Linked DNA regions of Bdellovibrio bacteriovorus str. Tiberius. The protein of the gene in region 2 interacts with the protein of the main gene of each other region in a pairwise test. Links are inferred from orthologs where the notes say so. Each region holds a gene or a part of one and is shown on either strand. Other genes may lie near its edges.

Region 1 (12,213 bases), 2.4 Mb from region 2 along the record:
TATCCCGGGCCCGGGGGCGCAGCGCCGCTTAAGTGTAAAAATAAAAAAGCCGGAGGTATGCTCCGGCTTTTTTATTAGAGAAGAGTGAAGTCAGGACTATTTGAAACGAGCTGCCACCACGTCGCAGATATTACCCTGCATCAGGGACGCGCCACGATAGATCGTTGCATCCAGAACAGAAGGGTCTTTCAGGGTCTGCTGACGAAGAGCTTCGCAATCAGACTCGTAGTTTTTGCAGATGCCGCCGCTGTTTTCGTTTTCACAAACCCAGTAAAGACTTTTTACTTTTTCGCCCACGATTTTCACGTCAGCGATTTCAGAGTGCAATTCAATATGGCATTTGATTTTGGCGTGACCATTCTGATCAAGGTCGCCCGCAACCCAGTTATAGGTGAAGTTCTTGTACTTCAGGTCGATCGCGCGCTGAGTGCCGATCACACGCTGACGCTGTTCCAGATTGTCGAAGAATTTCTCACAACGGGAACCCAGTTCATCAATTGTACCTTTGCGGGACCACTGCAGAACGCGTTTAGAGGGCTTTCCGAAGGTGCACGACGTGCCTTCTTCGTTACACCCGATACCAGTATAATAAGGGGCTGCGTGACCGATACTGCTTAATAGGAACAGGGCCACCAGGGCCGTCAGACTCTTTTTCATATGGTTTTCTCCTGATAGGAGGTTTTCTTGCGATAACCGTTCCAATGCGAGAAACCATTAAATTGTGGTAGAAGGCAGGGGAGTGTCTGAAACGCAAAAAAGGGGACAATCTTTGGCATCCTTACCACCGCGGGATGCGGGCCAAGTTTGGTGCCTGTGGATTGAGCCCCTTACGATATGCTCGCTGATCGCAATCGCGAGCGGGAACACTTGTGTATTACAGAGCCGCCAAGGTGTGCGGGTTTTTGGAATTGATGTTGGAGTAAAGAACGCTGTAGTTCTTCATCACACGTGAATTGTATTCTGCCGGTTTCACGTTTTTAGCCAGCAGACGGCGCACATTTGTCGGACCCATATTATAAGCGCTGACATACTTCATCGCCTTTTTGTCGAACTTTGCACGCAGATAGTTCATGTAAGCCATGCCGATCTTGATGTTCGCAGACGGGCTTTGCAAAGTCTTTTTGCCGTTGAAAGGCAGATCAAATTTCTTTGCGATCCATTCCGCCGTGTCCGGTTTGATTTGCATCAGACCGATTTCACCATGGCGACCCACCACCAATGGATTGAATTTGGATTCAGTTTTGATCACGGCCAGAACAAACACCGGATCCATACCGTATTTGGCACTTTCAGAAATCACCGTGCGGGCGATGGCACGCGCCTGGCCTTTGAATTTTGCCGGCAACTGAGATTGAACTTTGGAAAGAATGGCCTGATTCAATGCCTTTTGACCTTCAATTTTCTGGGCGTCACTGCCTTTATAGCCGCCACCCAGCAGTTCTTTCGCGTGAGAAACACGTGAAGCTTCGTTCACGCTTTCAATCGCTGGCACCTCAGGGCGCTGCCACTGGGTGAAAGAAAAGTTATTAAATAGAACCGACGTGAGCGATGCGGTGACAAAGGCGATTCCGATTTTGAGATGTTTCGTTTTCATATCCGCGTCCTCCTGTTACAGAGGTATAGTTCAAGTGCCGTGCCGAACGGCCAGGTGTGCGGAATGTTTCAGGTCTTGCTTTGAAGCACCTTTCAAATGCCATGGATTGAAGCTGGCAAAGGGGGGTGTCAACCAATGTATGAACACTGTCTGATTAGTGGTTAGTCGATATGGGATGGAATCCTGTTTCGAGACACCCACTGTGAGACGTTTTCATAATGTGAAAAATGGGAGCATAAAAGGTCTTGTTATAGAGGATAACTCTCTATGTTTCGATGTTTAGACCGAAAAGCCTTGTATGGGATCTATAGCAGATGTTCGGGGTCGTCTTTTTGCACCTCTGCTTATACTTGTACTGTCACTGTGGCTAACCGGATGTGGTTGGATGACGGCGACCTATGAAGCGACAAGTATGGATATTGAATTTTCGCAAGGCCCGTCGCAAAACGAATTTTCCAACAGCTCTTCAAAAACCATCACATTCAAACCTCGTGGTATTGTGCCGGAATATTATGAATATCGGATCAATCCCGACGATCCCACTGCCATGAGCAATGGCTGGATCCGCATTGAAGGTGGCAGTGCCGAAAAATCCATTGAATTAAACGATCTCTTCGAAGGCGAATGCCTGTTCCAGATTCGCGGCGGCACCGGCTCGGATAAGTTTGGTATCACGTCTTTGAAATGGACGGTTGATTTGACATCTCCGACAGTGGCCGTGGTGTCGGGACCAGCCACTATTGACGGGGCCGCAGCCAATTTTACTTTCACATCGGGTGACAACCCTGGGGGATCCGGCATCGAAAACACGGAATGCCGTACTGATGGAGGTTCGTGGGGACTTTGTCTGAGTCCGGTTGTGCTGACGGCGTTGTCTCATGGTGAGCATACTTTTGAATTGCGCAGTCGTGATCGCGCGGGGAATGTGTCTTCCGTGCCGCAACAGACCTGGACTGTTGATATTTTGCCTCCGGAAATTGCGATCACCAGTCCTTCGGCAGTTCGCGGTGGAACCAATGGTTCGGTGTCCTGGAAATTGACGGAAGAAAACATCGAAGCCGGGGCTGAGTTTATTGTTGAATTTTTCGATGGCTCCGCATGGTCCGAAGCCGGACGGGTCGCTGCGAATGCCGGTGATAACAATGAGCAGACCTACACACTTTCAGGAATTGCGATGCCCTCAGCAGATATCACGACCGCCCGGTACCGGATCTCTGTGACAGACGAGGCGGGGAATGAGACCCGTCAGCTTTCCAAGGTTTTTGCGGTCGAGATGACGTCCCCGGTTTTGCGTGTGCTGGATCTGGTGCTGGCTGAGGGGGCGCCGGTGGTCTTTGTTCCGGATATCAACGTGGCCTTGACGGTGTTTTCGCAAGTGGCTCCGATCAAAGAGATCATGCTTTCAGAAAGTACGCTGTTCACCGGGGCTTCGTGGGTGAATTACACCGGCGCGAAATCGTCTTTTAGACTGAGTGCCCTGGCTGGCGACAAAACGGTTTATGTAAAGGTGCGCAGTACGACGGGGCTGGAAAGTAATGTGGTTTCGGCCATCGTAAACTATCAACCCGAAGCACCCCCTGAACTGAGCTGGACCGGGCCTGCAGAGGGCAATACTCTGGCGCCATCCAGCACTCACAGCCTGTCCTGGAATTGCAGTTCGTCCGGAGTTCTGCCGGCGCTGCCTGTGGGCGAGCTGTCTTATTCGGTAGATGATGGTTTAACCTACCATGTGATCGGCACCAACCTGCCGAATGCACCCTATTCATGGACTGTGCCGGTGACTACTCCTTCGGGGGTCGCTGTGACGACGTCGCTGCCATTGAAATTCAAGGTCAGCTGCAGTTCGCAAAGCGGGGCGATCAGTCAGACCACTTCGGGTTTGTATAACTCGCCGTGGAAAATTCTGGTGGGCGGAAGTGCGTTGAGTGAAAACGTCAACGTGGCCAAAGCGGATCTGGATCGTTCTTTCTTTTACGGGGACAGCAATAATAATTTCTACTATATCAAATCCGGCGCATTGATGAAGATCGACCGTCAGACGGCTTCCGTGAAGCGTGTCTATGGAAGTCTGTCAGAAGAAAAATGCGCCGCCGGCTTCCTGGATGGCGCTCTGCTTTTGGGAATCGACGCCAATGACGTTGCTTATGTGGCGTCAGGTAAATCTGTTTCGTGTTCGGCTTTGCTGCGCATCCGTCTGTCAGACGGGCAGCTTCTTTCCATTCGGACTTTGCCGGAAAGAAAGTACACCAGTGGTATCGAGTACGAACGCCTGGTGCTGGAGCGATATTACATCTATTATGACAACTTTGTTTTCTATTCTTTGGATTTGAGTAATCCGGCCAGCACGCCTCAGAAAATTGTGGGAGTGGCGGGGACTTGCTCCAGTGTCGCGCCAGCCGTGGAAACTGCGGGCGCGGATTTGCCTATACCTTGCAGCAGCTTGAATCAGATGGGGATGATTATTTCTGCGGATCTTTCCAAAATCTGGCTTATTCCCCGCGCCGGAACGGGGACCGGTCCGAGTATGTCTTTGCGAGGCAGCATGGAAGGCGGCTATCGTCTGAAAGAATCCGGCAATCCAAATCTTCCGTTGCAGGCTTCCCAGTGCCAGCCGAACACCTCATCGTCAGACACGGCTTTGCTGGTCTGTTATGGGTCCTCAGAGACGGGGAATCAGGCCATGGTCTTTAATACCGACACTGAAACCTATAAAACCAATGTTGTTCCTGTTGAGCGTGGCAATACCAGCATACGTCTTTTTGTGGGAAGTGCCCGCAGCTCGATGCTGGTTTTCAGTTCCACCAATCAATTGTTTGAATTGAAATACAAAGAGTGGAGCGGCCCGGATGAGGCTTGGACTTATACGGTTGTTGCCGATAATCCGCTGACGACGATCGGCAACAATACCGATGGCAGTCCAGCGGATTTGCGCAAAGTCTTGTTTTCAGAAATCAGCGATCTGCTTTATCGCAACAACACCTTGTATGTGCGTGCACTCAGTCACCTGCGTCGCATCGAATTTGACGGTTCTGGAGTGGCCACCACAATTTCGACGGGTTATAACAACGTGACGATCGCCAACTCCATGGCGACAGCGGGGATCGCCGTCAATGGTGCCGGCACGATTTTGACGGTGGCGGGAGTTTCGGGTGACACCCGTTATATCAACGCCTTGAATCTTGGCTCTTATGATCCCCTGGCGGGAACAATAGCGGCAGCCACGACACCCGTGCGCTATTTGCGGACCAACTCGGGGGCGGCAAGCTTCCCGACGTACAATTCGTCATTTGGCGCGGGGGCGAATGTTCTGGTTTCGAACTATCGTTACCTGATGGATTTTGGTGGTGACGAAAATCTTTACTTCACGGGTACAGAAAACTCTGGTTCGCAGCGCAACCTGATGCTTTTCCGCTCCAATGGCACAACCGTGACCTTTATTGCCGGTGTGATGGGGGACCCTCAGTCGGCCCCGGCAGCGACAGAGCTGGCTCCGGCAACCTTGCAAAGCAGCCCGCTGAAAGATGTGGTGGGATTGCAAAAGGCCAGCGATGGCAATCTTTGGGTTGTCGATGATATGAAACTGAAAAAATTTAAAATCCTGGATGCCACTCCGACTTACTTTGATGTGGTGGATTATGCCTCTTTGGCCGGATACCCGGCGGCAGTGACGCTGTGGACTCATTCCCGTTATGATGAATCGACGGGTTGGATGTATTTTGTTTCTGCGGCATCGGAGTCTCCGACAGGCACGGTGCAGGTGTGGGCGGCTCACGCCACTCTGGGCTGGCGCCAGATTTCGACGGCAGGTTTGAACATGCCGGCGCGATCGGCCTTGGTCAGTGGGGTGAATATGGGTTTAACCCATGTCCGTCTTGAAGTGAGTCCTTTGGGGCTGATGATGCTTGACCGGGTCAATCGCCGGGTTCTGCTGCATGCATTGTTCTAAATAAAAAAGGCAGGATGAACCTGCCTTTTTTATTTCTGTTTTTAATGAACTCTAGAACAGATATCTGCGATAAGCGACACTCGACACCAGGCCCAGACCGGCCATGGTGGTCAGCATGCTGGATCCACCGTAAGACAGCAGCGGTAACGGAACCCCCACGATGGGCAGAAGTCCGATAACCATCCCGATGTTCACGAACATATGCCAGAAGATGTAACAAAGGACTCCGACTGTTAACAAAGCCCCGAACTTGTCGCGGGCGTTGGAGGCAATGCGGATTCCGGTGATGAACAGGAAGCAGAACAAACCCACCACAGCGATCGAGCCGACGAAGCCATGCTCTTCACTTAGAACCGAGTAAATAAAGTCCGTGTGACGTTCTGGCAGGAACTCCAGCTGGGACTGGGTGCCTTTCATAAAGCCTTTTCCAAAGAAGCGGCCGGAACCCACGGCGATTTTTGACTGGATGCTGTTGTAACCGGTACCACGAGGGTCACTGGTCGGGGACAGGAACGTCAAAACGCGGTTTTTCTGATAATCATGCAAAACGAATTTCCAGGCGATGGGAATGGCGATGATTCCCAAGGCAATGATTGTCGCCAGAATGCTTTTGCGGATTTTTGCAAAGATCAGCATGGATCCGCCGATCGCTGCCAGCATCATCGCCGTTCCCAAATCCGGTTGTTCAACAACCAGACCAAATGGAATCAACAGTGCGGTCAGTGGCAGGGCCAGTTCTTTCAAGCCCATGCCCGAACCGTGAGTGCTGCGTGTGGCAAGGATCTTAGCCATCAGCATAATGAGCGCCAACTTCATCGTTTCAGACGGCTGGTAACGGAAGAAGCCCAGATCAATCCAGCGCTGCGCACCCAGGGCAACCTTACCAAAGAAGGTCACATACAAAATCGCGCCCAGATTCAGCACATAGGCAATCAGCGCAATGCGGGTGACGACAGAATAATCCAAAATGGTTACAACCAGGAATACCGTCCAGCCCACGATCAACCACATGATCTGGGAAATGAACAAGGACGCCACGTCCTGAGTTGTCGGGCCATGGGTGGCGCTCCAAAGATTGATCAAACCGATCACATTCAGGGCCAGGATCACGATGATCAGATTGATGTCTAATTTCTTGAAGAGGGTTCTTTCTTCAACATGCAAAGAGGTAAACACTCTTATTCTCCTTCAATTTCCGGTGCGGCTGCCGGAGCTTGCGCGCGTTTGCCACCAGTGGCTTTCAACGCCGCTTCGATCACTTCAGGGTGATATTTCATGAAATAAGCCTCCACAATGTCGCGAACAATCGGTGCCGCCCCGGAACTTCCGTGGCACGAGTGTTCAGCCAATGCAGCGATGGTGATTTCAGGATTGTCTGCCGGAGCAAACGCAATGAACCAACCATGGTGACGCATATGAATCGGACGGCTTTCGCACTTCGCATAGATCTGATCTGCAGAGAAGCCCATGACCTGGGCCGTACCGGTTTTACCGGCCATTTGCACGCCCGGAACTTTATAGCGTTTTGCAGTCCCGCGCTCGCCATTGGCCACGCGTCGCATGCCTTCTTTGACCGTTTTGAACGTTTCTGCAGAGATGTGCACGCCATTTGGCTGCGTCTGTTGCAGATCACGAACCACTTGCGGGAAGTTTTCGCGCAGGACTTTTCCGTCCTGATCGATGATCTTTCTAAGCAGGAATGGTTTTACGACTTTTCCTTCGGTGCCGATCGCGTTGTAAGCAATCGCCATGGAAAGCGGAGTCACGTTCACGAAGCCCTGACCAATCGCCGTGGAAAGATTTTCCCCCGGCTGCCATTCTTCACCGACCGTGGATTTCTTCCAAGCCGAGTTTGGCATGGTTCCGGAAACCTCACGCGCCAGCTCGATACCGGTTTTCTGGCCGATACCCAGCAGACTGATATAGTCGAACATTTTATCAACGCCCAACGCGATACCCATTTTATAGAAGAACACGTTGGAGGATCTTTCCAGGGCTTCAAACACCGTGATGTTACCGTGACCGCCTTTTAAGTGGTCATGATAAGGACGACGGCCGAAATAGAACACACCCGGAGCCGAGACAATCGTTGTCGGGGTGATCACTTTTTCCTGCAAAGCCGGAACTGCCACCAAGGGTTTGAAAGTCGAACCCGGGGCATTGTGATCCTGGATGACTTTGTTGCGCAGTGGTTTGAACGGATCGTTGATCAGTTTCGACCAGGTTTGCGCCGAAATACCGGTGGAAAACTCATTCGGATCAAAAGACGGGGTGCTGACCCACGCCAAAATTTCACCGTTGGTTCGCATGGCTACGACGGCACCGATACGATTCAGGCTCATGAAGGATTTAAAGGCCGCTTCCTGGATATCACGGTCAATCGTCAAAATGGCGTTGTTCCCGTGAACCGGGATCATGTCCTTGATCTGCTCACCGTAAATGTTCGGTGTCTGAGTCACAGTTTCACGCCCGTGGGCATCGACCTGGATGAAGCTGACGCCGTCAGAACCACGGATGTCTCTTTCCAGAGTTTCTTCCAGGCCCGATTTGCCGATGATGTCACCCTGATCAAATTTCAGTGCGCCCTTGTACAGGTCGTTTAGTACCGGCAACTGACGTTTTGAGATCTCACCCACGTAACCAAACAGCTGGGCGCCGTTGTCACGAAGCGGGTAGAAGCGCACGATGGATTCGCGGATTTCAAGCCCCGGAGTGTCCAGACGCATGCGTTTTAGACGGAAAACTTCTTCGCGGCTGAGGTTTTCTTTCAGACGGATCTGTGCAAACGGACCGTTTTGACGGCGGCTTTTCTGAACCTTCAGAACAACCTTGTCCGGCTCCATGCCCAGAACCGGGCCGACGGTTTTTGCCAGCTCATCAAGGCTTTCAATGTACTGCGGGGACAGGATCGCTTCAAAGCCCGGCAGATTTTCCACCAGCACCTTGCCATCACGATCCAGCATCAGTCCGCGCGGAGCAGTGATTTTGTTTTGTTTGATACGGTTTTTTTCCGAGAACTCGCGCAGCTCATTTCCAGAAATGATCTGTAGATACCACAGACGCATCGTGAAGATGGTCAGGGCAAAGCCGATGGCGATATAAAAGATCTTGTACCGGCTCAGGTACTCTTTTGCCTCGTCCGGATTACTGACGTATGTACTCATAGCTCCAACCCTCCGGGCTCATGAACCAGCTCGTCCTGAGTGACCTTGTCGATCTTGGCCAGAAGCCAGTACATCGGGAATGCAAAGGAGGGAGTCAGGATGATTTGTACAAGGCGATCGACAATCTCAAAGCTCGCAGGGTTTTTCTCCAGCACCATCGATCCAAAGAAATAGATCAGGTGATAGGCCACGGCAGAGAATGCACACATAATCGTATAATATCCTGAGCCCGACCAAAAGACGCGACTCTTGATAGTATAGACCAAGGTAAAGAGAATAATGAGGCTGATCCACATCATCTTCAGCGGCATCGCCGTGAATGTGAGCAAAATGAAGCCCATGGCGTAAATCGTGAAGATCGCCGGGAACGGTTTGCGATAAAGGATCATATATACAACCAGATTCAGCCACAGCAGCGGGGATGGAACATTCCCGAAAAGCTGGAACCAGAAGGTTGTCTGGAATCCAGCCAGCAGCATCAGCACCGCCAGGAAAACCAGGAAATTCAAAAGGGCATTCCAGCGGATTTTCACTGTCTGTTCTCCTGAGGTTTAGGAGTCACCGCTGGTTTTGCTGCCGGAGTCGCCGCAGGCTTCACGGCCGGAGTTGCGGCGGGAGTGGCTGCCGGTGTCGCAGCAGGAGTCGCCGCTGCAGCCGGAGCAGAACCGTCTGCCGGAGTTTCCGCCTTTGCGGAAGCTGGCGCGAACTTGTCGCCGAAATCTTCGTTATTGCCCTGAAGCACGATGAAGACCTCTTCCACTTTGTAAGGGTCCACCACCGGGCGCAGGTCGACTTTCAAGGAAACACTGAAGGTCTTCTTTTCAACGGAATCAACCACGGCCACCGGGAAGCCTTTCGGGAAGATGTTGTCCAGGCCGCCGGTCACAACCAGGTCGCCTTCCTGAACGTCTTCGGTTCTTTCCACATATTTCAGCTGCAGGCTGCTGCTGTACTGGGATTTACCCTCGACAATCCCGTGGGCGCGGGTTCTTTGCACGATACCATCCACCACTGCGTAACGGTCGGTGATCAGCATGACGTGGGAAGTGAAGGTGTCCGGTTTGAAGATGTAACCCAGAACCCCGCCGGTGGTGATCACGGCCTGGCCGGCTTTCAGGCCGTCCTGGGTGCCCTTGTTGATGGTGATGGTGTTGTGATCGATCACCAGATCACGGCCGATGACCTGTGCTGCCATCAGGGACATTTTGGTCTGCTCTTTGAACGTCAAAAGGCCGCGCAGGCGGTCGTTTTCGATCAGCAGCTCGTTCATTTTTTCAAGACGCGCCTGAAGTTCATTGTTGGTGCTGGTCAGCTGTTCGCTGTGTTTCTTGATGTTGATAAGATCAAGATACATGGCGGTGGTGCCTTTGACGCCGGAGCTGAAGCCATAGAAGGATTCAGAAACCGCGCTGCCCAGAAGGCTGAAGGGTTTTGCCAGCCAGTTGGATTCTTGCGGGCGCTGCTGCATGTTGATGGAAATCAGTGGCAGAGCCAGGACAATCCCGATCATCACAAGTTTCTTGAGATCAAAGTTGAAGAAATTCAAAGGTCGTTCCTCTTTTTAAAAACCAATCTTAAAAACCATCTCTAAAACCAGCAAAAAGCATCGCGTCGTTCTGCGTATTTTAGCTTCGCTGTATTAATATTTCTCAACGCTAGTAAAAACCGCTAAGGAATACAACAATTTCCCCTTGAATATTTATAAAATTCGTAAGGTAATGAAGCGGTTTGTTTGCAAGCTTGTTTAAGGAAGGAAAAGTTATGAGCGAAAATATGGCAGATAAGATGAAGCGCGGAATCAACGCGAAGAGCGTGACAGCGATGGTGATTTTCGGTGCCATCATTATGGTTTTCGTCTTCTTCGGCATGCCCGAAAGAATGGGCGCGGGCGTTGGCTCCGTGGCTCGCGTGAACAACACTTTGATCTCTCTGGCGGACTTCCAGCAGGAAGAAAACCGCATTCAGCAGTACTACCAAAACCTGTTCGGCAATCAGATGGACTTTGGCTCTCAGCGTCAGCTGCTGCGCCAACAAGCGCTTGAGAATCTGGTGCGCATGGAACTTGTTTCCCAGGCTGCTCAAAAGAACGGCATTTTGGCTACAGACGCGGAAGTTCGCGATTTTATCGTGAAAGACATCCCGTTCTTCCAGCAAAACGGCATGTTCCAGAAAGAGTTCTACATGCGTTATATCGAACAGACCCGCACCACTCCGGCTAACTTTGAAGATAAAGTCCGTAAAGACATCTCCAATGTTCGCACACGTGCATTGTTCGAACTGGCGACTCAGCCAACAGCTGTGGAGCTGAAAAAGATCCAGGATCTGCGCGCGGCTAAGATCAATGTTCTTTTCGTGAAAATTGACTCTGAAGCGGCGACTAAAGCGATGACCAAAGAAAAAGCCGACGCAGCGATCAAGGCTTTGGATGAAGCTTTGGTGAAAGGCGATGAAGCCGCAGTTAACGCACAACTGAAAGAGCTGAAAGCAACTTGGGAAGAAACTGGTTTGGTTGAATTGGGTTCTGAGACTTTCCCGAAAATCACCAGCACAGTGGCGACAGAAGCCGTATTTGAGCTGAGCAAAACCGAGCCGCTGTTGAAGCGTTTGGTTCGTGACGGCAACAGCAAATACGTTCTGAAACTGAAAGAAAGCAAAGTTGAAGAAGTAAAAACAGCTCTGGAGCCAATGTCTGCAGAGATGATGCAAAAACGCCGTGGCGACGGTATGTTCGAAGCTTGGATCAATATGTTCCGTTCCAAGTCTCACGTGACTATGAACACCCAGGCTCTGCAGTTGAACTAATGCTTCAATTCGTAAGAGAGATTCCCATTCGAATCACTTTGCAAGGAGCCCTGTCATCACGACGGGGTTTTTTGTTTCATCTGGCTGCGGGGTTTTCCCCGAAAGGCGGCCGTATTGATCCATTGTCGGGGATGAGCGTGAATTTGATGGACGTGGATCAGTGGCTGGGGGCCTTGACGGCCGAGCTTGAACAGGATCTGTTTGTTTCTAAAAGCGCCAGCCTGAACCATGCCCTGGCTGAAGTGATGGCGGTGGCCCGCCTGAAGCTTGCCGAAAACGCCGAGCAGGCAGAGGCCGTACTGACCAGTCTGACGTTCCGTGAAGAGCGCGGCTGGAGTTTTCAGTGGAACTCGCAGCAATCCCCGGAACAGCAGCGTTTTGTTTATTCTCATTTTCTGGAATTAGTGCCTCAAGGGCAGAGCAGTCGGCTTTTGCGTCTGGATTTTGTCTGGTGCCGGGTTTTTGACTGTGAAGAGGACTATCAGCACGAAGGTTTCCGCTTGCTGAAAGGTCTGAAGTTGTCAGGCCTGGAGGATGTCCTGACACAAATGGCATTGCTTAAAGGCCATAAGCTTTCCTCCGAAAGTCATCTTGAATCAATCCGTGTCAATGTGTTGTCTGAACAAGTTTGTCTGACCATTTAGTCGGGGATAAAGAATCTATTCCGGCATGTGAGTTTTAAAGTAAAGTTCCACCAGACGGTGGAA
Region 2 (12,472 bases):
CCGTACCCACACAGTCATTTTCGATCATGATCGGGAATACACCCACATCAAAACCAACCATGTCCCACTTGCGCAGGGAGAATCTGTTTTGGGAAGTGCGAAGATCATCCAGAGACTTGGTCACAAGTTCCGCGATGCTTTGCTGACCAGCTTCTTTTCTTACCAGAGCTGTGATTGCCGGATTGCTGAAGGTGACTTTATCAGAGTCATAACCTTTGAGCATTCCGCGCTCGTCTGTGAAAACAACGTCAATGTTCCACCACGCGCTGAGAATCTGTTTGAGCTTGTTGATGACATGTATATGTTCAAACTCATCCCAATTAATCATAAGTATCGTCCTTTCAGTGACTGTCAAAAGTATCGATACTTTTATCGTCAAGAAAGTAGACGAACTTTAGCGGGACTGTCTAAAGAGCGTGCAAAGCTGGACTAAGGACTGGGACGCACGTCTCAGATTAAGACTTATACTCCGCTGGGATGTGCTTTCCTTCGCCGTCACGAAGCGCATGATAGGTCGGCGACATAATTTCGATTTGAGCTTCGTTAAACAAATCCTGAATATTTCTGTATAGATCCGAATACACATCGTCAAAATTGTTTGCAAGACGGGTGTAACCATTCAGTTCATACTGCACATAAGAGTTGTCCAGTGCTGTCTGGAAAATAAACGGCTTCGGGTCTTTTAAAATACCTTCGGTGCGGGCTGCGGCCCCTAGTAAAAGCTCGTGCACCTTTCTCCAATTCACATCATAACCAATGGTTATGCGCGGGTTGAGAATCAAACCTTTGGTGTCAGCAACAGCACTAAAGTTGATGATGTGGCTGTTAAGTACGTTTGAGTTTGGAATGGTCACATCCACGTTTTTGATGGTGCGGATGCGTGTGACCAGCAGATTCTTTTCAACCACGTCTCCGACTGTAGTGCCCAGCTTCACGCGGTCGCCGACTTGAAACGGTCGCATGTAAGTGATCACCAGGCCGGCCACCATGTTGGATATTGCCGAGCTTGATCCCAGTGAAATCAAAAGACCCAGGAACACGGACACACCCTGGAAGGCCGGAGAGCTCGATCCCGGCAAATGCGGGAAGACGATAATCAGGGTGAAGGCGAAAACCAGAATGCGCACTAGATTGTAAGTGGGGTGGGCCCATTCCGCATGAAAACCGTCAAGCTTCAGATAGCCCGCTTCGATGCGCAGGAAGAACAGGCGAATGACCTTCAGCACATAGCGCATCACCAGGAAGATCACGATGACGTAAATGGCTTTCGGGATGTAGTCGACGATGGTCTTCAGCACTTCCTTCAGTGGATCCAGAATGTAGTGAAGCATGTTTTCGGAAAGATGCTGAGTGTCCGGGAAAAAGCCCAGCACCAGCGAGAAATAGAAATAAAGACCCAGGACAGTGATGATCAGTCGCAGACCCTTTAGCAAACTGCAGATGCCGGCGGTTAAGGACTGGGCGGTGATGATTTCAAAGTTATGGATCTTTAAAGCAGGAAGCTGGCTGTGGGACAGTGACTGAATCTTTTTCTGCAGCCACGGGAAAAACCAGCTTAGCAGGGACAAGGCCACAATCAGAATGATGGTGGCGATACCGGTGTTGATAACAGCGCTGCTCAGTTCGGATCCAAATAAAGTAGGCATACTTTATTTAGATCATAGAATTAAGTGTGTTGTAAACTGTGGAAGCGGAAGTATTCACCCTCATTTGACATGAGGTCTTTGTGAGTTCCGATCTCGGCGATTTCGCCTGATTTCATAACGACAATCTTGTCCGCTTTTTGAATTGTCGACAGACGGTGTGCAATCACCAGGGCCGTACGACCTTCCATCAGATGATCAATACCTTTTTGTACTTCGATTTCGCTGGCAGTATCCAGGGCGCTCGTCGCTTCATCCAGGATCAGAACTGGAGCATCTTTGAACATCGCGCGCGCAATGCTGATACGCTGTTTTTCACCACCGGAAAGAAGATTTCCGCGGTCACCCACGCGGCTTTGATAGCCTTGTGGTGTTTTCATGATGAAGTCATGAGCATTTGCAAGTTTTGCCATTGCGGGGATGTCTTCACGGGTGCGGTTGTAGTCACCGGCCCAGATGTTCTTTTCAATGGTATCGCTGAACAGGAACACATCCTGAGTCACCAAGGCAACATTGCGACGCAGATCCTTCAGGCCGATGTTGTGAATGTTCACGCCATCAATCAGAATCTCGCCGGAAGTGGGATCAAAGAATCTTTCCAGCAGGTTTACGATAGTGGATTTACCACTGCCGCTGGCACCGACCAAAGCAACCACTTCACCGCGGTTAATTTCGAGGTTTAGATTCTTCAGGATCATTTCTTTGCCATAAGTGAAGCTCACGTTTTTATATGTGATCTTCTTCCAGTCTTTCGGGAACGGAACTGGATTCGCCACTTGCGGAACTTCAGATTCGTTTTCAATGATCTCAAAGATACGGCGCAGGGAAATGGTCACTTCCTGAATGCGAACGTAAGCTTCCTGAACACGCTTGATGGGCTGATTAATCATCAACAAGGAAGCCACGAAGCCCACGAACGTTCCCGGAGTGCTGCGACCGGCGGCGATCTCGTAACTTACATACATGAATACACAAAGAACAATGGCTGTTGCCAGGAATTCGGTCACCGGACCGCTGGCTTCCTGACGTTTGTAGATGGTCTTGCGGATGCCAAGGTATTTGTCGGACTCCTTGATCAGGCGCTCGCCCATGTCTTTTTCAAGATTGAAGGACTGGATAATGCGAACACCGTCCAGACTTTCTTTGATGGTGGAGGTCATGTACTCCATCACGTCACGTTCTTGAGGAATATACTTGCGCATGCTGCGGGCGATGTTTTTCAGAATAACCGCAATCACCGGTGCAATAAGGAAGGTTGCCAGTGTCAGCTTCCAGTCGATGCGGATCAAATTGATCAGCAGGCCCACCAGCATCAGGGGATAAAGGAAAATGTCGGCCACAACGCGCAGACCGTCCTGGATGATGCGAATATCATTCAGAATACGACTGATCAAGCCGCCGGAACCAGCGGCATAGTTGTTATGGAAGGACAGATTCAGGCGCATGAACTTCTGCTGAAGCTTCTGGCGCAGCCCTTGAACCACGCGCTCAGCGGTGTAGTTCATCAGATAAATGTGGAAGTAACGAGAAGTCGCTTGAACCAGCGCCAAACCCAAGGCCATTGGCACCAGAGTGGCCATGGCCTGCTGCTGGTTTGCAGACAGTCCATCGAACAGCCCTTTGATCATATAAGCCAGCTGCGTGGTTGCCAGCGCGTTCAGAATCCCTGTGGCGGCGACGATGTAAAGGGTGCTTTTGTACTGCTTAAGTTCGCCCAGGAGTTTCTTGATTTCAGGTGACATCTTTTGTTTCCAGATTACGAGGTTTGGTGGCTCTCGATATAACGCTTGAGATATTGCCCCGTCAGACTTTTCTTCACTTTCATGATGTCGTCCGGAGTGCCCGTAGCCACAATGTTTCCGCCTTTTTTACCTGCTTCAGGACCGAGGTCAATCACATAATCTGAGCCACGGATCACATCCAAGTTGTGCTCCACGACGACAACACTGCCGCCAGTCTCGATCAGTTTGTTTAGAACCTTCATCAAAAGCTCCACCTCGCGGAAGTGCAGACCGGTGGTCGGCTCATCCAGAATGTACAGGGTGGACTTCTGTTGGACCTGAGACAGTTCCTTGGCGATTTTCAAGCGCTGGGATTCCCCACCGCTTAAGGAATTGGCTGGTTGCCCCAGTTGCAGGTAATCCAGTCCGACTTCTTTGAGCACGCTTAAGGGCTTGCGGATATTCGGGTGAGCCACGAAGAAATTCATGGCTTCATTCACGGTCATTGAAAGAATTTCGTGAACGTTTTTGTTTTTATACTGAATTTCAAGGATTTCGGGGCGGTACTTCTTACCGTCACAGACGTCACAAGGGATAACCACGTTATCCATGAACATCATGTCGATTTCCTCATAACCCGTACCTTTGCAGGCCGGGCAGCGACCACCATCCACGTTCAAGCTGAAGGTTCCGGCAGTGTAACCGCGGGACTGGGCCTCAGGAGTCGTGGACATGATCATGCGGATGGCATCAAACGCCTTCAGGTAAGTGATCGGCGAGCTTCGTGCAGACTTACCAATCGGTGACTGGTCAATCAACAGCACGTTTTTGATATGCTCAACACCATCCAGACCTGAATAGTCCTGGGCTGGCATATACTCGATATCCAAAGCGCGAGCCAAAGCTGGATACAGAGTTTTGGAAATCAGAGTCGACTTGCCAGAACCACTGACGCCGGTCACGGTCACCAGGCGATTCAGCGGGAAGACCACATCCAGATTCTTCAGATTGTGTCCTTTGGCGCCTTTGAGTTCGATCTTAACCTTGTAGCTGTCGACATCCACCGGGCGAATCGTGCGAAGAGCGGCCCAGTTTTTAGAAGGCTTCAGGAAAGGAACGGTATTGGACTTTTCATAGTCATAGAACTTTTCCGTCGTGCCGGCATAAACGACTTCACCACCCAGGTATCCTGAACCAGGGCCCATTTCGATGATGTGTTCGCTGGCTTTGATCACATCGTGATCGTGCTCAACGATAACCAGAGTGTTTCCAAGTTCCTTAAGATCCTTCAGGATCGAAATCAAACGATCATTGTCGCGCGGATGCAGACCCACGGTGGGTTCATCCAAAACATACAAAGCCTGGGAAAGACCCATGCCCAGTTGGTTTGCAAGAATCAGGCGCTGGTATTCCCCGCCTGACAGTGTGCGGGTTTCGCGTCCCAGAGACAGATAATGAACCCCCACGCGCATCAGGAATTCCAGACGCGAACGGATCTGCTTTAGCACTTCTCCGGCAACTTCCAGCTGGAAAGGCGTGACTTCCAGTTTTTGGAAAAAAGCATTCAGGTCCTCGATGGTCAAATTGGAAAGATCATTGATATTCGAGTTGGCGATAAGAACGTGATTGGCTTCCGTGCGCAGGCGTGCGCCTTTACAGCTCGGGCACTGGAACGGGCTGCGGAAGCGGGAGATAAACACACGCACGTGCATTTTGTATTTGATCTGATCAAGGTATTCAAACAGACCACGCACGCCGAAGAAATCTTTGTTTCCATTCCAGATCACATCACGCTCGGCCTTTGGAAGATCCTTCCAAGGGGTGTGAGTGTCGATCTTGGTTTTTTTGCAGTACGCAAGCAGCTGCTTTTTTTCATGAGCGGCACTGGGCATCCAGAACGGGCTGAGGGCCCCTTGAGCCAGGCTCAAGTTTGGATTTGGAATCACTTTTTCTTCGTCTATATCCAGAATATTTCCGAAGCCCTTGCATGTCGGGCAGGCGCCAATCGGAGAATTAAAACTGAACAGCTTAGAGCTCAGTGGCGGCGGAGTATAGCCACACACCGGACAAGACGCTTCTTCGCTGACTTGCAGACGTTCGCCGTCCGTGGAAAGAATGGTCGCTCGGCGAGTGATCAGATGCGTGTTGTATTTAATGCTGGCTTCATAGGCTTGAGTCAGTGAATCTGCCAGGCGGCCGCGTTCATCCTCGTTGAAGGACATACGGTCAATCACCAGATAGAACGTTTCTTTAGGCAGACCTTTTTTGATTGCGGCTGCTTCGCCGATTTCAACGACCGTACCCATTTCTTCATTGGTCAGGCCACCAGGGTTTGTGGGAACGACTTCTGGAGCCTCTACTTTTTTGGAGGCTTTCTTGCCCGAAGCTTTGGTTTTTTTGCCAGCGGCTTTTGCAGCAGGCTTTTTAACCTCGGTCACTTTCGGGATGTAGATACGAAGGTAGCCGTCCTGCAAAAGAAGTGAATGAAGCTTTTTGCCTTCAGCCACGCGGCCTTCGGCGTTGATTTCCACCAGCAGGTAGCCGCGCTTGCCCGCAAAGTTTTTTAGAACCTTGTCAGTGGCTTCGGTCACACTTTCTTTTTCGGTGGGGCAGTGGTGAGTCGGGCAGTAGGATTTCCCGATCTTTTCATAAAGCAGGCGAAGATAATCGATGATTTCAGTTGTGGTTCCCACCGTCGAGCGGGAACTTTTAACCGTGTTCTTTTGTTCAATCGAAATAGCTGGGGGAATATTGTTGATACCTTCGATGTCCGGTTTCGGAGCTTTGTTCAGAAACTGACGGGCATAGTTGGACATGCTTTCGATAAAACGACGCTGACCTTCGGCAAACAAAGTTTCGAAGGCCAGGGAAGATTTCCCGGAACCACTGGGGCCGCAGATCACAGTCATGGAACCAACCGGGATCTTGACCTCAATGTTCTTAAGATTGTTTTGTTTCACCCCCCAGAGGTGAATATCCTTCATTCCGATAAATCCTGTTTATAGAAGTCAGTTGCTTCTTCAGCTTTGTTGGAGGCGGCTGTAGGTTCAGTTCCTTCAACGAAAGCCTGACGAATGATCTTCTTGGTTGAGGCCGAAGCCAGTTTGCCAGTTTCGCTGTCGATATTAGCAAACACGATACCGTCCGGCACGGGGAAAGTCATCTGCGGAAGACCTTCGTGAGCCGCTTTCATGTAGTCGACCCAAATCGGCAAAGCAGAGCGTCCGCCGACCTCGCCTTTACCCAAGCTCTTTTCTTTGTCAAAGCCCACCCACACACCAGTGGAGATCTGAGGGCTGTAGCCGATAAACCACGCGTCAAAGTAGTTGTTGGTGGATCCGGTTTTGCCGGCAACTTCACGACCCACCGCTCTTGCGCGACCACCGGTACCGCCAGCGTCTTCAACAACGCCTTTCAACAGAGTTGTCATCACGTAAGCTGTGGAAGGACGAATCAGCTGGTCCGCATCCTGGAAGAAGATGCTTGGATCCAGCTTGGCATTCTTGCCTTCTTTTTTCTTCATTTCTTCAACCTTGGCTGGATCATTCATGGCTTCCAGGAAGGCTTTGCGACGCTCTTCGAAACCGTCATTGATGGTTTTGATTTCTTTGTCAAAACGGGCATCCAAAGAAACGGTTTTTAGCAGATTCTTTCCGTTGGCATCATCAACCTTGTGAATCAGCAGCGGAGAAAGTCTTTTGCCAAGACGACCGAATTCAGCAAAGGCCTTGGTCATTTCGTACAAAGTCACACTGCTGGAACCCAGTGCCAGCGTGAAGTCCGGATTCAAAGGACTGTAGATTCCCAAACGACGAGCGTAGTCCATGGACCACGGAACACCGACGTCTTCGATGATTTTCACGGTCGGGATATTCAAAGACTTCACCAAAGCATTGCGGAACAAGATGTCACCACCGAAGCTTTTTGAGTGATTGGATGGCTTCCAAACCTTCATGTCACCCTGGCCTTCGGCATCATCGGCCGCTGCGCCACCTTCTTCGTACACGATCGGGGCATCCATGATCGGAGTTGCGGGAGTGTAGCCTTTTTCCAGGGCTGAAGCGTAAACAATCGCCTTAAATGCAGAACCTGTCTGGCGGGGAGCCTGAATCGCACGATTGAATTCACTTTTTGCAAAGCTGGATCCACCGACCATTGCCAGGACATCTTGATTGTCCTGATCAAATGAAATCAAAGCACCTTCCACCAGCGGTTCCTGATCCAGCTCAAGACCGATGAACTTGGTCAAGTCCGGAGCAGCTGCGGTTGGCAGGCCTTTTTTCTTGCTGGCAATTCTTGTGGAGGTGAACTGATCTGCGACCACCTTCACCAGAATCACATCGCCTTTTTTCAGGGCCTCAGAGGGCTTTTTGATCGCTGCCAGATCATAGCGGGCATCAGAATCAGGCTTACGCGCCCAAGTCATGGTTTCAATATCAATCACCCCGCGGGTTTCAGGCAGCTTTACGTAAACCAGACCCAAAGTGTCGTCGATTTTTTCAACAACACCATTCACGGTGTCTTTCAGTTTGATATACGGAGGCAGCAACGGGTGCAGCTTTTCATCCTGAGCGGACTTCACCGGCACGATGTCGGCAAACTTTCCGTCCGGCAGAATGATTCTTTCTGGAGTGAAGTCCGAGATCAGCTTCTTTTGATTTTCTTTCAGGAACTCTTCAATGGCGTCTTCATCAGAAAGATTTTTCGAAGGACCACGGTAGCCCTGACGCTTATCCAAGGACTTCAGACCTTCTTTCACAGAATCCTGAGCGGCCATCTGTTTGGTCAGATCAAGACTGGTGTAGATTTTCAGACCCTTGTCCAAAACCATGTCTTCACCCAGTTGGTTCACCAGAAGTTGACGAACGGTTTCAAGATAGAACGGAGCATATTCTTCATAGTTTTCACGAACGTAAACCTTCACCGGCTCTTTGATGGCCGTTTCAGATTCTTCCTTGCTGACGTAACCTACATCGGCCATACGGCGCAAAACATAGATCTGACGTTCTTTGGCGCGCAACGGATTTGATACCGGGCTGTAGCGCGACGGAGCCTGAGGAAGTCCGGCAAGGATCGCCATTTCAGACAGGGTCAGTTTGGAAACCGGCTTGCGATAGTAAGTCTGGGCAGCCTGTTCAACACCATAAGCCCCTTGACCGAAATAAATCTGATTCAGGTAAAGAAACAGAATGTCTTCTTTGCTTAGGTTCTTTTCCATTTCAATTGCCAGAAGGATATCGCGCAATTTACGGGTCAGAGTTTTTTCAGAAGACAAAAGAAGAGTTTTTGCCACCTGTTGTGTGATCGTGGATCCCCCTTGAACGGACCGACCGGCACGCAGGTTGGCCAAAGCCGCACGGAAGATCGCCGTAGGATTGATCCCCTTGTGCGAGAAGAACTGATCGTCTTCGGCCGCCAGGAAAGCATTCACCAGATTTTTGGGAATCTTGTCGTAAGGAACCAACGTGCGGCGTTCGCGGAAGAATTCGCCGATTTTTTTATTGTTGCGGTCGTACACCTGACTGACCAGCAAGGGCTGATAGTCTTTCACGGTGATCAACTGAGGCAAACCGGATTTTACGGATTGAACAATAAGGTACAAACCGAGGATGCCGACAAGACCGAGGGCGACGCAAAATAGCAGGATCTTTTTTAACACTGTGGGGGGCTCCTTTAACAGGCCCCCATTCTAACAGTGCAAATGGGTAGGGTCTAGGGACACTGGCCCGAAGGCTGGGTCCCATATATGTTATTTTGCTTTGCTCGTATTTTTGCCGGAACTGCGTGAACGCTTCGAAGAGCCTTTCGCAGCATCGCCCAAATGACATTGAGCTGCCAATTCGGAGTTTGAAGCGACGGTGGACTTCACATCTTCAATAATTTCGGTTTGAGCAGAGATTTCGCTGGAAGCTTCTTCAGATGTGTACTCAGCTCCACGTTTTGGCGCAGGACCCAAAGTCATCAAACCATTGTTCGCCCGGTTCAAAGCCTCGGTGTAGCTTTGTTGTTTAGTAGCCAGAGCCTTAAGTTTGGTCTGCATGTTTTCCTGAGCCGCCTGCATTTTGTTCTGAGTCAGGGTCATCAGTTCAGTGACCTTCTTCTCGGCCTGGGTTTTTCTTTTGGTGGTATCCGCTTTCATCTGATCCAGCTGGGTGGAAGCCAGATTCAACGAATCATTCAATTCGTCCGTGCTGGCTTCAGCATTACGGATCTGATCGTTGATGGACTCCATTTTTGCAGTGCTTTGTTCATTCAAAGAAATGCGCGCCTGCTGGAAGCGGTTCATACACTTGTTGAATGCGTCCAGGGCAGCGGCTTTTTGGGCTTTGGCTTTGGAAATGTGGCTCTTGTTAGAGCTCGCACTCACTTTGCCATAGGATTCAGCGGCCTTGGTGTATTCTTGATTACAAGCATACTTGGATGTTTCTGCTGTCAGCTCCAGCATTTTGGTCGCTTTTTCACGAACCGCGTTGGTCATCTCAGAACGCAAAGCGATGATTTTGGAGTTGTATTCGCGTAGCTTTTCTTTGGCAGCATTTTGGCTGGCCTGGAACTCAGAAATTTTTTCGCGCTCTTGTTCATCCAAAGAGGTTTTGGTTTCTTCAAGTTCCTGCTGAGCAGTCGTCAATGCCTCTTGCAGATCCTGAATTGTGGTGTTGAAGGTTTCTTTGATCTCAGCTTCATCGTCAGCAAGTTCAGCGATGTCTTTTTGGGTGTCTTTGATTTCGGTTTCAAGACGTTTCTTTTCGTCATAGTAGTCACGACCGTTCATCTGAGGGCAAGAGCCGCCAATATTAGAACCAGCCGGAAGACCCATCAAAGTTCCAATAGCGTCCGTCGTATCAAAGCTGTCTGTGCCCAAAGTTTCGGAACACGCCATGGCTTTTTCAGCGCAACCGGAACCCAAACCGGATTTGCGGCAGGCTTCGGCAATTTTATTCTTAGCCGCAGTGATCTCGCTGCGTGCCTGGGAACATTGGGATTGCAAACGCGAAGCTTTGCTTTCAGCGACTTCTTCTGCGGACTTGGTGAAATTAAGTCCTTCAGCCAAAGATACGGATGGGGCTATCAATGAAAGCACGCTCAGGATGTTGATAACTGTTTTGACAGATGCATTTTTTTTAGAGCTTGAAATCTTATTCATTTGATTTCCTCCCCGATGATAATGAGTGGTGCAATACCAGTACCAATTATCGGCAGACCTGCCTAAAAGGTTTACGTCTCATAGTGAGAAATAAAAAAGCCCGGCTTGGGGCCGGGCTTTGAGGTGTTTTAGAGGCTGAAAAGGTCTAGGAAGCAACCGCACTTCCACAATGAGCACACTTGCGGGCTTTCATCGGGATGGTAGAGCAGCATTCCGGGCATTCTTTCGTGGTTACTGGAGCTGGCTCTTCAGCCTTTTTCATCTTGTTAGCGGCTTTCACAATCAGGAAGATTGCAAAGGCCACGATGACGAAATCCAGAACCATGTTGATAAAGATGCCGTAATTCACTGTCGCCACACCAGCCGCTTTAGCCGCATCCAGCGTTGGGTAAGACTCGCCGTTCAGGGCGACAAACAGATTAGAGAAATCCACCTTCCCCAGACCCAGCGAAAGAACCGGCGTCAAAACGTCAGCAACAAATGAAGAAACGATCTTGCCGAACGCCGCACCGATGATGATACCCACGGCCATGTCCAGGACATTTCCGCGCATGATAAACGTTTTGAATTCCTTAAACATGGTTGCGATCCTTTCTTAGAATTTCGCCACGAGGTTCATTGTACTCGTGGTCGTTGTGTACTTGCCATCAACAGGAATGGAATTTTGATATTGTAATAGATAAGCCAATTTCAAAGAGAAAACGGAATTCAGCATCACGTTCAAAGAAGCTTCCGTGTTGAACAGATAAGCATCTGTGGTTGTGAAGTTTGGCAGATATTCAGCCCAGTATTTGAATGACAAAGTTTTGTCCAAAGCTTTGTTAAATTCGGTGAACAGACGTCCCATGTTGTCATGAGTCGTGCCGCCAGTGGTTGGCAGTGTCTTTTGATAACGATAACCGACCTCGAAGAACCAGTTCATTTCATCAGACTTGATCAGGCTGTACTTCAAACCCAAGTCGGAAGAGTCCCTTTGGATGTAGCCATTGAAAACGTCACTTTCTGCCTTTTGACCGGCGAAGATCCCCAGATAGTCCGTCAATTCCCGCTCGTAACGAGCCCCGATTTCCCAGTTGCGGGCAGATTCAACACCGTTGGAGTCCGTTTTCAAATAACGACCGAACGCGGAGTAAACGTTCTTGTCCTGAGTGTAAGTGGTTTTCGCTTTTGCAGCATAGCTTTCAGAGTCACTGTTACCACTGACAACAACAGCACCGGCTTCTGCTTCACCAGTAAAGGGGGCAGCAACAGCAGAGAATGAACAAAGCAAAGTGAACACACTTGCAGCAATCGGGAACAACTTCATACGCAAATCTCCTTTTATTTATCCAGGATTTGACTCTAGTTTTAATTCGCTCTTCGTCCAAGAAAAAATTGATGAGAAACACAGTAAAATCTGCTAATTTTTCCGGGAGGTTTGTGCAGGTGCAAAAAGGTTTTAATTCAGATATTACAGTGCGTGGTCAGAAGTATCACATTCAGACAGAGGATTGGGGAACGCAGAACCCTTATCTGGTCAGCAGAATCTTCTGCAACGGGGCCGTTATGAAGACCATCAAAACACCCTATGACACTGTTTTAAAACTGGGCTCGGTTCAGTCTGAAGAAGCCATCAAATTGGCATTGCGTCGTCAACACACCACGATAATTGATACCCTGATGGCAGGAAGCCTTCCTTAAATCGTCAAAAAGACCAAAACCTCGACTTGTGGCGAGTATTCATCAGCAGTCATCTTTCATAAGATGGAGGGATGATTGAATTCTCTCACGTCTATAAGACCTATCCCGGCCCGGTTCATGCGTTGAAAAATATCGATTTGCGCATCGACAAGGGTGAGTTCGTGTTTTTGACCGGTCCCAGTGGGGCGGGAAAAACAACTCTGTTCAAGATGATCTCGGCCTATGACATCGCCACATCAGGCGATGTGAAAGTGGCCGGTCACGATCTCCTGACGATGCGAGAT

The links.
Region 1: the proteins of BDT_RS00750 (region 2) and mrdA interact in binary tests that used the Escherichia coli proteins (3 or more experiments, as listed by UniProt). The link is inferred for Bdellovibrio bacteriovorus str. Tiberius from one-to-one orthologs.

The regions. Positions count from the first base shown.
Region 1 is NC_019567.1:2,519,888-2,532,100, reverse strand. The notes cover bases 6,212-9,211. They hold mrdA (penicillin-binding protein 2), read right to left. Parts: upstream 8,705-9,211; coding sequence 6,719-8,704; downstream 6,212-6,718. Other genes in these bases: BDT_RS12035 (hypothetical protein), read right to left, coding at 8,701-9,211; rodA (rod shape-determining protein RodA), read right to left, coding at 6,212-6,716. Also shown: BDT_RS12065 (iron-containing redox enzyme family protein), read left to right, coding at 1-32; BDT_RS12060 (hypothetical protein), read right to left, coding at 97-657; BDT_RS12055 (lytic transglycosylase domain-containing protein), read right to left, coding at 875-1,594; BDT_RS12050 (hypothetical protein), read left to right, coding at 2,007-5,540; more of rodA, read right to left, coding at 5,592-6,211; more of BDT_RS12035, read right to left, coding at 9,212-9,237; rod shape-determining protein MreC, read right to left, coding at 9,234-10,250; BDT_RS12025 (SurA N-terminal domain-containing protein), read left to right, coding at 10,466-11,506; BDT_RS12020 (hypothetical protein), read left to right, coding at 11,578-12,150; BDT_RS12015 (substrate-binding periplasmic protein), read right to left, coding at 12,166-12,213. UniProt on the Escherichia coli protein: Catalyzes cross-linking of the peptidoglycan cell wall. Responsible for the determination of the rod shape of the cell. Is probably required for lateral peptidoglycan synthesis and maintenance of the correct diameter during lateral and centripetal growth.
Region 2 is NC_019567.1:143,865-156,336, forward strand. The notes cover bases 6,145-9,403. They hold BDT_RS00750 (penicillin-binding protein 1A), read right to left. Parts: upstream 9,024-9,403; coding sequence 6,345-9,023; downstream 6,145-6,344. Other genes in these bases: uvrA (excinuclease ABC subunit UvrA), read right to left, coding at 6,145-6,348; BDT_RS00755 (hypothetical protein), read right to left, coding at 9,114-9,403. Also shown: BDT_RS00730 (sigma 54-interacting transcriptional regulator), read right to left, coding at 1-328; BDT_RS00735 (mechanosensitive ion channel family protein), read right to left, coding at 456-1,646; BDT_RS00740 (ABC transporter ATP-binding protein), read right to left, coding at 1,667-3,385; more of uvrA, read right to left, coding at 3,400-6,144; more of BDT_RS00755, read right to left, coding at 9,404-10,508; large conductance mechanosensitive channel protein MscL, read right to left, coding at 10,654-11,088; BDT_RS00765 (DUF481 domain-containing protein), read right to left, coding at 11,104-11,814; BDT_RS00770 (hypothetical protein), read left to right, coding at 11,886-12,188; cell division ATP-binding protein FtsE, read left to right, coding at 12,260-12,472. UniProt on the Escherichia coli protein: Cell wall formation. Synthesis of cross-linked peptidoglycan from the lipid intermediates.